DNA from 3 places in the Bacillus sp. FJAT-45066 genome. Region 3 is predicted to be linked to each of the others. Evidence: riboswitches for the same ligand, from Rfam matches in the RefSeq annotation. Region 3 holds a riboswitch; each other region holds the start of a gene.

Region 1 (4,289 bases), 1.1 Mb from region 3:
GCTGTTATTGGCTTACTAGTGTTTCATGGATTTATTTCAATTTTTGTCTATGCAGCTTTAAACGACCATACGCTAGGCGTTGCGATTATTGATGCAATCTTTTTAGGCATATACGCGCTTATTTTATCTCTCATACATAAAGGATACCTCTGGGCGAAAGTCATCAATGTCATCTTTTTACTCGGTGGAATTTTAGTCGGAATCCTATTCATTTGGTCTAACCATGGAACAACTGGAATGATTGTATGGGAAGCGATCTCCATAACTGTGTACGGAGTAGCCGTTTATATCTTGCTATTTTCGAAGAGTATTTCATGGTATATGCATTTTAAAAGAGAAGCTTAGGAGAAATGGGGACGGGGTTTATTTCACATTCTGAGGTCAAGTACTCCATTTTGTGTGAAAAGATCCCCGTCCTTACTTCACATCACTCTGGCCACATTTGATTGTTATACGCCATATCCCAGAACATGTATTCAAAACGTGTTGTGTTTAAGAAAATTTCTTCTAATTCTAAGAGTTCTGTTTCTGTTCTTCCTTCAGCTAATTGATCCATTAACTCGATACACCATTTCGCTAATGTTCCGAATTCTTCTGAGCTATACATGCTAATCCATTCTCCGTATAGTTCATGCGCGGCAGCTCCAGGAATCTCGCTTAGTTCTTTACCAATCTCCCAATAACTCCACATACAAGGCAATAATGCAGCCACTAGTTCGGCTAATGTTCCGCTTTGGCCTTTATGTAACATATAATGCGTATAAGCTAACGTAATAGGCGAAGCTTCCGCATTTTCCAACTCTTCTAAAGAAATGCCAAAACGAGCCGCATAGCTTCGGTGTAGAGCCATTTCTTCATGTAGAGTGGAATGCATTAATGCCGCAAATTTCTCCATCGTTTGTAAATCCGTTGCTTTAATTGCTCCGATACCAAACAACTTCGCGTAATCAATTAAATAAAGGTAATCTTGAATCATATAAAAACGAAACTTCTCCGCATCAAGCGTTCCATTGCCCATTTCCACAACAAACGGATGTGTGTGATTTTTCTTCCAAATATTTTCTAATTTCTGTTGTAAATGATCTGTAAATTTCATTTTCTTCATCTCCTAAACTATTTTTTTGTATGAGTCCAATCTAAAATAAACCGCAAAAGAACCTTCGTATAATCAACTAATTGTTGAATGGAAACTTGTTCATTAATGGAGTGAGCATGCTTTAACTCGCCCGGTCCATAAATCGCTGCTGGAATACCGGCATCGCCAAACCAACCTCCATCCGTTACGGTTGGGGAAACACTTAATACAGGCTGTTCTCTTAGCGTCGATTCATGACAACTTAACAACATTTGAACCGCCTTATGTTCAGGATCTACTTCTAAAGAAGGAAAAATCTCACCACGATCTTCTATCATAGAAGAGCCTCCCCATTCAAACGTTGGCGGATTTTCTCTTAACCACGGGTCTGCCTTAGCAACATGATGTATGTGTTCTTCTATCTCTTTTGCTACTTGCTCATATGTTTCATTAGGGTAAAAGTGAACCGTTAGCCATAAACGACATTCATCGGCTATGAATGCGGCATGCCTACCACCTTCAATCACGGCTGGATTGATTGTATTAGTTCCCGGCTCGTATCCTGGGTAGCTTTTCATCACAGACCAATGTCTTTCTAACTCTTGCAACCCTTGCATAACTTTCATCATTTTCTCAATGGCGCTTGCACCAAATAACTTTCCACCTGCATGAATCATATTTTTTCTTGTCGCGTCATGATGTGTTTGCTTACTTTTCACAGTTACCCAACCAGTAATGACTCCACCTTGACCTTGCACTTGTAGATTACTAGTATCGACGACAAGCGCAAAGTCTGCCGTGTAACCTCTTTTGCAACATTGTAAAGTTCCCGCTTCTCCTACTTCTTCTCCGATAACAGACTGAAACGTCAGATCTCCTGGTAATTCAATCCCCGCTTCATGCAAAAGCTGAATCGCTAATAAAGCTCCTGCAAGTCCGCCTTTCATATCGGCTGAACCTCGACCTATTACAACACCATCTCTTACGATAGGAGTAAACGGATCTGTTTCCCACTCTTCTGACTCATCTACCTCCGCAACGTCTACATGACCGTTAATAATAAGGCTTTTATATTGGTCTGATTTTGTTCCTTTTAGCACTCCGACAACATTCGGATCACCTGGGTACACGTCCCATGTATCAATGGCAAAACCTTTTTCTTGTAAAAATCCAGCAATAAAACGCTGAGCTTCCGCTGTATTTCTTGCTGGTGGTGCTGGAGTTTCGTACTGAATTAGTTTACAAAGTAAGTCCACTAATTCGTCCTGTCGCTCCTCTACAAGTAGGATAAGTTCATCTACATTATGCTTCAATGTATTACCTCCTTTTTCTTTTGGCTCTGTTAAGCACCGCTGTTGATTTCCGCGCATATCTCCGCTTTCCGCGGGCGGGCCGGGAGCCTCCTCGGCTTCGCCTGCGGGGTCTCCCCCTCCCCGCTTCTCCCGCAGGAGTCTCCGACATGCGCTTCAATCACAGCTAGATACTATTAAAAAACGACAATAGCCTTTAACATAATCTTACTTTTGAATCAATTAAAAAAACCACTTCTGCATAAAGAAGTGGTTTGGGTTTTAAAAAGACAGTACTATCCCTGTTACTCCACTTCCCTTCGCTAGCATTACCTAGAGCAGGTTCAAGGGTTAAGACAATAGTCTCTCTCAGCTTAAAAAGCACCCCTAGTGTTGAAAAATATTCTATTATAATTAAACTTTAGCAAATTATGTTAGCGATTACAAGTGAGAACTGGGAAGTGAGAAATGGGGACGGGGTTTCTTTCACATTTCTGGCCAATAGACAGTTATCACGTGAAAGAATCCCATTCCTTAAATTGCTACACTTAATTTTTTGTAGCTTTTATTATCATCGTGCTTGGGAATCTTCTTGCTTTGTATAAGGAATAATAACGATCCGATACTGCTTCTTCAACTGATTCATATTTTACCGATACTTCACTTTCTATCACACGATCAATGGTGAAGCCTGCTTTAATCAATTCATTTATATATGTACTAACCTTTCTTTGAGGAATTACGACAGGTGCCTCTTCCCCTTTAAATCTTTCGTATGTTGTAAAACCTTCATTTTGGTAAGATCCATTGAGATAAAGTTGTCCATCTTTACTTACTAAGTGAGTGTATAATGGATGATCCCAACTAAAAATAAAACTTCCACCATGTTTCAAATAGGAGTAAATTAACTGAAAAGTAGTTGGCAAATCAGTCGTCCACCCGATTGCATATATGGAATACACATAGTCAAAATACATTTTAGGTATTTCAATTTCTTCTTCCATCGGTGCGCAATACAAGTGAGGATTTAATCCGTTTAAAGTTACTTTTGCAGTTTTTATTTGTGCCTCAGATAAATCAACACCCCACAGTTCACTAGCCTTCTTCTCAGCCATAAAGCGTAAAGAATGTCCACTTCCACAACCAATATCAAGAACTTTTTTACCTTTAATTTCTTTAAATAATCTTAATTCCTCTTCGTTTTGGCTAAATGGCCCATAACTAGGTAAAGCATCTACCCCGTTAAAATGATGGGCTACTGTATCCCAACTTTTCTTATTTTGTTTAATAATATCGATACTCACACTTTTCCTCCAAATCAAATCGCTATTTTCGAGTTTTTCATTAACAATTCTCTACATTTATGTAATTCGACAACATTCACCACATTCCTATCAGTAGAATCACATATTAATAAATAGAAAGGTTTATAGACGATTGCTACTAAGAGCAAAACATTGGATAAATTTGAAAAAAACTAAAATAATAGCCAATATATGTTAATATTACAATAGAATAGAAAGGAGTCACAAAGTATATGAAGAAATTTACCATTATCATCAGTACAGTCTTCCTTGCTTTTATTGCCCTCATTATTTTTATCAACATAAACACATCTGACGCAATTATTTCGAAACGTTTTAATGAAGACACCGTTATTAGAAGTGTTACTGTCACAAAGTATGCACCACCAAAAGACCGTTACAGCCGTTCTGAAGAAATTGCTAAAGTAACAACGGAAGATGAAGAACTAATAGAAGAAATGATTAAAAGTTTCTCTGGCTTATGGTTAAGACGGGAAATAAATGCGAGAGAAAGATGGGATGGAGAATACAGGTTAGAAATTAAGGTTAGTAACGAGAGAGAGCCTGGTAAACTGTGGACGAATAACATTTTGATTAGCTTTGATGAAAGCGACCGTATCG
Region 2 (4,289 bases), 550 kb from region 3:
GAGATGTTAATGCTTTCCAAGCCAGGTGCACCAATAGTGAAAACGAAAAAATTGGCATCTATTTTAGAAGAGATTTTACCTCTAATAAATGAGTCTGCAGAAAACGAATTGAATATTACATTGCATTTAAGTGAAGAGCCATTTCAAGTGGATCCGAAACAGATGAAACAAGTATTATATAATCTCATTCGTAATAGTAGTGAAGCGATGGAAGGTAAAGGTATGATTACGATCGAATCCTATGCGCATGAAGATAATTATGAGATTCTGTTTACAGATGAGGGACCAGGTATTCCTGAGAAAATAAAAGCAAACATTTTCGATCCGTTTTTAAGTTCAAAAGAATCAGGTACTGGGTTAGGTTTAACAATTGTTCAAAGAATTATAGAAAATCATAACGGTAGCATTGAGTTGCTATCGTCGTCCGAGTCAGGGACGACTTTCCGGATTATATTGCCTCTAACATAACAAAGGACTTACCCTGAATGGATGGGTAAGTCCTTTGTAAGTTCAATAAAGAGTCTAAAAAAGATTGTATGTGATATACCATTTACTTCCTATCTTATAGGGGATAAATGGTGTGGATAAACCTAGCTGTGTCACCGAAGAAAAAGCGTTTATTATAGTTCTGAAAAGTAGCGATAGAACTCAAAAAAGTATCGATGGAAAATAAAAGTATAGATAGAGGCCTTAAAAAGTAGCGATAGAACATTAAAAAGTACATATAGAATTGCATAAAGTACCAAAAAGACAAGAAAGTCATACAAAAATGGCATCCAAAATTAATCTTCAACGCCAAACTTGCTAAACTCCCCAATGAAGCTTACCATTTTATTTATACGTAGAAAGGACTGATCGCCCTAATGAACCCATTAATCGGAAAATCAATCAGCCAACTAGACACTCCGTCATTACTAGTCGACCTAAAAAAGCTAAAAAAAAATATCCAAAATACAGCAACATTTGCCCAACATCATAACATCCAATTAAGACCTCACATTAAAACACATAAATCCATCGAAATCGCAAAGCTTCAACTAGAAGCAGGTGCAGTTGGCATCACAACAGCTAAAATTGCCGAAGCCGAAATTATGGCAAAAGCGGGGATAAAGGATATTCTCATCGCTTATCCGATCTCAAGTCCTACTAAAATAGAACGATTAATAAACCTCCTCGCAACAGTGTCACAACTCAAAGTTTCTGTAGATAGCTTGGAACAGATAAAATTATTACAAAAACATCTAGAGAAAACGCCAAATACAATAGAAGTTTGGATAAAAGTGAACAGTGGACTGAACCGTTGTGGTGTTAAGCCTGGTAAACAAGCACTTGAATTAGCTCAAGCGATACTTCTGCTATCAAAGCTAACTCTTGGCGGCATCTTTACACATGCGGGACATTCGTATGCTGCCACTTCCCAACAAGAAATAGAAAAAATTGCTCTAGCAGAAGCAGAGGCGGTGTTAACTAGCGCGGCTGTATGCGAAAAAGCGGGGATAAAAATCAAAACGAGGAGTGTTGGCTCCACCCCTACTTATAAAATGGCTGGGGCAGTAAATGGCATTACAGAGGTAAGACCAGGCAACAGCGTTTTTTTCGATGAAATTCAAGTAGGCTTAGGTGTGACCGAAAGAAAAAATTGTGCGCTGACGGTGCTTGCGTCTGTTGTCGGAACGTATAAAGAGGAAGGTAGAATCATATTAGATGCTGGAAGCAAAACACTGTGCCTTGATAAAGGTGCACATGGAAACGCTTCTGTAAAAGGGCATGGGCACATCAATGGTCACTCAAACATAACAATCGAGCGGCTTTCCGAAGAACATGGTGTAGCAACGTTCAAAGAAGATACGGCTTTAACTTTAAACGACAAAGTCCAAATTATTCCTAATCATGCTTGTACGGTTGTGAACCAATTCAATGAGTTTTACGTACATGAAGATGGAGTAATTAAAGACTGTTGGAAAGTAGATGCAAGAGGAGCATCACAATAACATCACAATAACATCATAATACTAGCTTAAATTCTTTAGAGTGATATAATAATACTGTTTCAAAAAGAGAATACTAAACATGTAGGGGGGCTAGGTAGGCTAGCTGAGATTGTGTCCGAAGGCACTGACCCTTGAACCTGATCTGGCTCATACCAGCGTAGGAAACATATAATCTACTCTAAATATGTTAAAACTATGCCTAGGTAAAGCAGTCCTAGGCTTTTTGTATGAGATGGAAAAGAAACGATACATACGTTTAGTACCTCAAACCAACATTGGAGGAATACAGAATGAAAAAATGGATCGCAATTTTAATGGCGTCAGTTTTGCTTGTAGGTTGTGGAAACGTGAACAACAACACAGCGCCTGCAGATAAGAACCGAGCGGAAGGGTTAAAGGAAGTTTCCGTTGTGTTAGATTGGACTCCGAACACGAACCATACGGGTCTTTATGTAGCAAAAGAAAAAGGTTATTTTGAAGAAGAAGGTTTGCAAGTGGAAATATTACTTCCTGGAGAAGCAGGGGCTGACCAATTAGTTGCAGCGGGCCGTGCGGACTTTGGTGTAAGCTATCAGGAAGCCATTACAGAAGCTAGAGTGCAAGGCATTCCAATCGTTTCGATTGCAGCAATAATCCAACACAATACATCTGGATTTGCTTCACCTGCAGAAAAAAACATTACATCACCGAAAGATTTTGAAGGAAAATCTTATGGTGGGTGGGGAGCTCCCGTTGAAAAATCCGTTATCGCATCCATAATGAAAAATGATGGAGATGCAGATGTGGAACAAGTACGATTTATTAACATGGGAGATGCAGACTTTTTCACGGCTGTTCGTCGTGACATTGACTTTGCTTGGATTTATTACGGATGGACAGGTGTAGAGGCAGAGTTGCGCGGGGAAGAAATTAATATGGTGTATTTAACAGACTATTCCGATGCACTTGATTACTACACACCCGTACTTTCTACCAATGAAAAAATGATAGATGAACAAAGCGATGTAGTTAGAGCGTTTATAAAGGCGGCTTCTCGTGGATATGAATTTGCAATCGAAAACCCAGAAGAAGCGGCAGAAATACTAATTGCTGCCGTACCTGATTTAGATGCGGAATTAGTAACAGCGAGCCAAAAGTGGTTAGCAGACAAATATAAAAATGACGCACCACGTTGGGGAGAACAAAAATTAGAAGTTTGGGAGAACTATGCACAGTGGATGATAGAAAACGATCTACTAGAAGGTGAATTAGATGCGGAAGCAGCGTTCACTAATGAGTTTCTTCCAGAGTAAGTAGGAGGAGAAAATAAAAATGGCAAATGCATTAGTAAGCATTCAAATCATTCCGAAAACAAAAAAAGGGGAAAACGTTATCCCTTATGTAGATGAAGCTATTAAAATTATTGAAGACTCAGGTGTGGCATATCGCGTAGGGCCGTTAGAAACAACAATGGAAGGCGATATGGCACAGTTATTTTCTATTATTGAAAAAATGAACGTGCGAATGATAGAGCTAGGAAGTAGCAACGTAATCTCTCAAGTAAAAGTCTTGTATCAGCCAACAGGCATCACAATAGGACAATTAACGGAGAAGTATGACGGATGATGAAAAATATTTTTACAAAAAGTTGGAGGCCATTTTTGGTTCTCCTTCTTTTGTTCATTTTATGGGAACTGGCTGTTACTTTTTTTGAAGTTCCAAAATGGTTATTACCAGCGCCATCGTTAATTTTTGCGGAAGCTTGGAACGGGTGGGTAAATTTTCAACCACATGTGTTATCGACCGTCCAAATAACAGTGTTAGGCTTTGCGATTGGAGCAAGCATCGGGATTATAACAGCAATCATTTTACATTTAATACCTATCGTTCGTGAATCCGTATACCCGTTGCTTATCCTTTCGCAAAATGTGCCAATCATTGTTTTAGCACCACTTTTAGTCATATGGTTTGGATTTGGGCTTTTGCCAAAAATGATTGTCATCACGCTCGTATGCTTCTTTCCCATTACAATCGCGGCACTAGATGGTTTTCGTCAAACAGCACCTGAACTAAAACATTACATGAAAATGGCTGGTGCATCGAATCGGCAACTATTTTGGAAAGTAGAATTACCGTACTCCTTACCTTCTATTCTTTCGGGCATGAAAATCTCCGCAACCTATAGCGTAATGGGTGCTGTTATTTCAGAATGGCTCGGTGCGCAGCGTGGGATTGGCGTTTACATGACACTAGCCTCTTCTTCATTCCGAACAGATCGCGTGTTTGTGGCCATTTTTACGATTATGATTATTAGCTTAT
Region 3 (4,289 bases):
TATTTTAAAATATAAAATATCTCCAGATAATTATGAGCAATTGATGATGTATCTTGGAATAGCTTTTGGACTATCTATCCTTCTAGGTAGTATTATTGCATCTATTTTTGTAAAAAAAATGAAATTATATCAAATGATTATCGTTGGTTTATTCATAACAGCACTATTTATTTCACTAACAGCTTATTCAACAAATTTCATAGTTTATTGTTCTTTAAGTGTTATAGTAGGATTAATTCTACCATTCATTAATATAGGAATAGGTGGCTGGTTACCAAGAATAGTTGACCCAAAAATGATGGGGCGGGTCCAAGGATGGATTAGTCCTCTTATGATGTTATCGCAAACTATTACATTAGGCTTTATTGCAGTAGCATTTCCGAAAATTTTATCTATCGAAGGACTACATTTAATTGTAGGTGGCTGTATGTTATTCGTTGCGATTTACTACAGCTTTACGTTACCAAAATACGCAAAAGAAGAAGAAACAGAAGAATTGCTACAACTACAAAAAGTTCCTTCCGCATAAAACTATTAGACAAGGAATAATGATTATAAAGATAGTGAGTTGATGTACGCTACAGGTGTGAGACTCCTGCGGGAAAAGTGTGACAAGTGAGACCCTGGAAGCGCTAGAGCGCTGAGGAGGCTCACGAGTCCACCCGCGGAAAGCGAGCACCTGTAGCGTACATCAACTGCTAGAACCCTTATCAGTTATTATAAAAGGAGACATACATGGAAAAAATAAAATCGCTACTATTATGGATCGTCACAGTAGGTCAGTTAGTAGGGGTAGGGCTATTCTTTGTAAACATCGTAGTAGCCATTTACTTTTATGCTTTTATTGTAATAGCTTTCATAACGTTAATGATATTATTAATCATAGAAAGAGTTAAAGAAAAGAAGGAGGATGACGAAAATGATTATCGTGACTACTGATTTTGTACCTGGAAAAGAAGTGAAAGAATTAAAAGGTTTTGTAAAAGGAAGTACTGTCCAATCAAAGCATGTTGGTAGAGACATTATGGCTGGACTAAAAACACTTGTAGGTGGAGAAATTAAAGGATATACCGACATGATGACGGAAGCTCGTCAAAAGGCAATTGGCAGAATGGTAGAAGATGCCCAAGCTAAAGGAGCAAATGCTATTATTGCAGTTCGTCTAGAAACATCGAACGTGATGCCAAATGCATCTGAAATCATTGCATATGGAACAGCAGTAACAGTAGAGTAAGTTTCAAGTGTATTATATTAATTCAATTGAGTGAGTTTCATAAAGTACAATTACTAAACGAAAAACGAATAGTAAACCTATTCTTTCATATAATTTACGTTTTATATCGAACGTTATTTAATTATAGGCTGTGTTAAAGCTTAGTGTTGATATTTATATACTTACCTGTTGATTTCCGTGCAAGGCTGAGACTCCTGCGGGAGAAGCGGGAAGCGGGAGACCCCACAGGCGCTTGCGCCGAGGAGTAGGTTTTTTCACGGCAGTGAAAATAACCTTCCTTTTTACCGCCCGCGGAAAGCGAAGCCTTGCACGGAAATCAACAGCAACCTTTAACATAGCCTAATTAAAAAAACGGAACATTCGTTTTTCACTAAACGAACAGTAATTATGAAATCGATTAAATTAAAAAAGTTTTGACAAATTTGTGAAAACTGTTATGATAATTATCAGAAAACAACATATAGTTTTAAAGGGCAAATTTTTTGTCCTTAACGATCAACCACTAGGGGTGCCTTCTTAAGGCTGAGATTAGAGTGTAACTCTAAGACTCTTAGAACCTGATCTCGTTAATACGAGCGTAGGGAAGTGGACGGATGAATGTTTGTACTACATAAAAGTGCGAGCAAACACGAATTTCTGTGTATTCAACCACCTTCTTTGCGCAAATGCGTAACGTAGGTGGTTTTTTATTTGCCGAAAATAGGCTAGGGAAACTAGAAAGTAGTCGTGCGCGCAACTACTTCTCAAGTTGAACTTCCATGTTAGTAGGCAACATTTATTTTTAGGAGGAATGAGAAATGAAATTTTCAGAACAAATTAGGCAAGAAGCAGACCATATTTGGGAAGCAAGCTTTAACCATCCGTTTGTAACAGGACTTGCTGATGGTCGTTTATCGCTAGAGTCATTCAAATATTATGTGATGCAAGATGCGTACTACTTAAGTCATTTCGCGAGAGTGCAAGCATATGCAGGTGCAAAAGCATTTGATTTATATACAACTTCCAGATTAGCAGCACACGCTCAAGGAACATATGAGGCAGAATTATCCCTACACGAAAACTTCTCAAAACGTCTAGGTATTACGGAGGATGAGAGAAAAAAATTTAAACCAGCACCAACGGCATACGCTTATACATCTCATATGTATCGGGCTGTATTATCTGGTGGTATTGGCGAGGTAATTGCTGCACTATTACCATGCTATTGGTTATATTACGAGATTGGTGAAAGATTAAGGGGCTCAACTCCTGAGGAACCAATTTACCAAGAGTGGATTGCAGCTTATGGTGGCGACTGGTTCCGCCAATTAGTAGAAGAGCAGATTGCAAGATTAGATGAATTAGCAGAAAAAGCATCTGTTGAAGAGCGTGAAAGAATGAAAGAACACTTTATGTTGAGCAGTCAATATGAGTATAGCTTTTGGGAAATGGCTTACACATTAGAGCAGTGGCCAGTTCGACCTAACAAAGTAAACGCGTAAGAGAGAGGACAAAGAAGATGAAAAATAAAGGCTTAAAACTAACCGATATTTTAGTAACTATCTTAATCGCAATTGTGTTCGGGATTATTTATAAACTATGGGGAACTGTCTATGACTTTGTCGGATTAACAGGTATGCAAGTACAGGAACTTACGTATGGAATGTGGTTTATCGCTGCAACAGTTGCCTATTTGATTATAAGAAAAGCTGGAGTAGCGTTTTTAGCGGAAGTTGCTGCTGCATCTGGTGAATTTATTGTTGGCTCTCAATTTGGTGTAGAAGTGTTAGTTTACGGAGTACTTCAAGGTTTATTTGCTGAGCTAGTGTTTATGGCATTCCGTTACAAACGTTTCGACTTACTAGTCGTTTCTCTTGCTGGAATTGGCTCTGCATTTGGCTCTTTTGTGATGGATATTTACAGAGGTTATCTATTCGATCTAGAAGCATGGAATTTAATGCTAAAGGTTACATTCCGCCTAATTGGCTCTGTCTTGTTCGCTGGCGTCCTAGCTTATGTCATTGTAAAAGCTCTAGAAAAGACAGGAGTTACAAACTTACTTCGCCCTGCAAGCAAAGAAGATTACGATTCTTTAAGTAAATAACTATAATAAAGTTTTGTGTTGATATTTAATTACGTTATAGCTGTTGATTTTCTTGCAGGGGGAGACTCCTCGAAAATGCATACGCATTTTCTTACGAAGGATGTATCGCTCTGTAGCCTTCCTTGTCCAGCGGGAGACGGGAGACCCCACAGGCGCTTGCGCCGAGGGAGTAGGTTTTTTCACGATAGTGAAAATAACCTTCCTTTTTACCGCCCGCGGAAAGCGAAGCCTTGCACGGAAATAAACAGCGGTCTTTCATAACATAGCCAAGTAAATAAATTGACTCAAATAAAGGAGTTATCATGATAAAAGCAAAAAACATACGATTGAAATATCCAGGTGGAGAAAGACTTTTTAATGACCTTTCCTTTACATGTGATGAAGGTGAAAAAATACTACTCCTAGGACCATCAGGATGTGGAAAGTCAACGCTTTTACAAGTATTGTCTGGTTTAATACCTGAAGCAATCGACGTACCTATGATTGCAGAAGAATTACAATTACCTGAATCTTGGGGCTATGTGTTCCAAGACCCAGATACACAATTTTGTATGCCATATGTCGATGAGGAACTTGCATTTGTGTTAGAAAATTTAGCTGTTCCTCGGGAGCAGATGGATGAAAAAATAACAGAGCTAATTCAGATAGTTGGCTTACACTTACAGTCACCACATACGAAAATTAATGAACTTTCTGGTGGTATGAAGCAAAGATTAGCGATAGCATCCGTTTTGGCTATGCAACCAGATGTATTGTTTTTAGATGAGCCAACCGCCATGCTCGACCCACAAGGAACAAAAGAATTATGGGAAACGATGAAAAAGGTTGGACAGGACAAAACGGTTATTATAGTAGAACACAAGCTAGATCATTTATTAGATTTTGTAAATAGAGTGGTCATATTTCAAGAAGATGGTACGATACTAGCGGATGGGAAAACAGATGTGATTTTTCATGATTATAAAGAAAAAT

The links. Region 3 has a riboswitch for thiamine pyrophosphate ahead of tenA (thiaminase II). Riboswitches for the same ligand answer to the same signal wherever they lie in the genome.
Region 1: it holds a riboswitch for thiamine pyrophosphate, as region 3 does, so the genes downstream of both, CDZ92_RS05475 (acetylornithine deacetylase) here and tenA (thiaminase II) in region 3, are expected to answer to the same signal.
Region 2: it holds a riboswitch for thiamine pyrophosphate, as region 3 does, so the genes downstream of both, CDZ92_RS13765 (ABC transporter substrate-binding protein) here and tenA (thiaminase II) in region 3, are expected to answer to the same signal.

Annotation. Positions count from the first base shown of each region.
Region 1 is NZ_NISQ01000001.1:1,078,720-1,083,008, reverse strand. Features, by position in the region: gene CDZ92_RS05485 (DUF5336 domain-containing protein) at 1-345, shown strand, start outside; gene tenA (thiaminase II) at 428-1,096, opposite strand; gene CDZ92_RS05475 (acetylornithine deacetylase) at 1,114-2,388, opposite strand; TPP riboswitch at 2,663-2,763, opposite strand; gene CDZ92_RS05470 (class I SAM-dependent methyltransferase) at 2,913-3,668, opposite strand; gene CDZ92_RS05465 (hypothetical protein) at 3,902-4,289, shown strand, end outside.
Region 2 is NZ_NISQ01000001.1:2,727,746-2,732,034, reverse strand. Features, by position in the region: gene CDZ92_RS13775 (sensor histidine kinase) at 1-468, shown strand, start outside; gene CDZ92_RS13770 (D-TA family PLP-dependent enzyme) at 864-1,991, shown strand; TPP riboswitch at 2,065-2,172, shown strand; gene CDZ92_RS13765 (ABC transporter substrate-binding protein) at 2,282-3,283, shown strand; gene CDZ92_RS13760 (thiamine-binding protein) at 3,303-3,596, shown strand; gene CDZ92_RS13755 (ABC transporter permease) at 3,596-4,289, shown strand, end outside.
Region 3 is NZ_NISQ01000001.1:2,178,789-2,183,077, reverse strand. Features, by position in the region: gene CDZ92_RS11070 (MFS transporter) at 1-529, shown strand, start outside; gene CDZ92_RS11065 (hypothetical protein) at 736-939, shown strand; gene CDZ92_RS11060 (YbjQ family protein) at 920-1,234, shown strand; TPP riboswitch at 1,729-1,835, shown strand; gene tenA (thiaminase II) at 2,032-2,715, shown strand; gene CDZ92_RS11050 (ECF transporter S component) at 2,733-3,317, shown strand; gene CDZ92_RS11045 (ABC transporter ATP-binding protein) at 3,620-4,289, shown strand, end outside.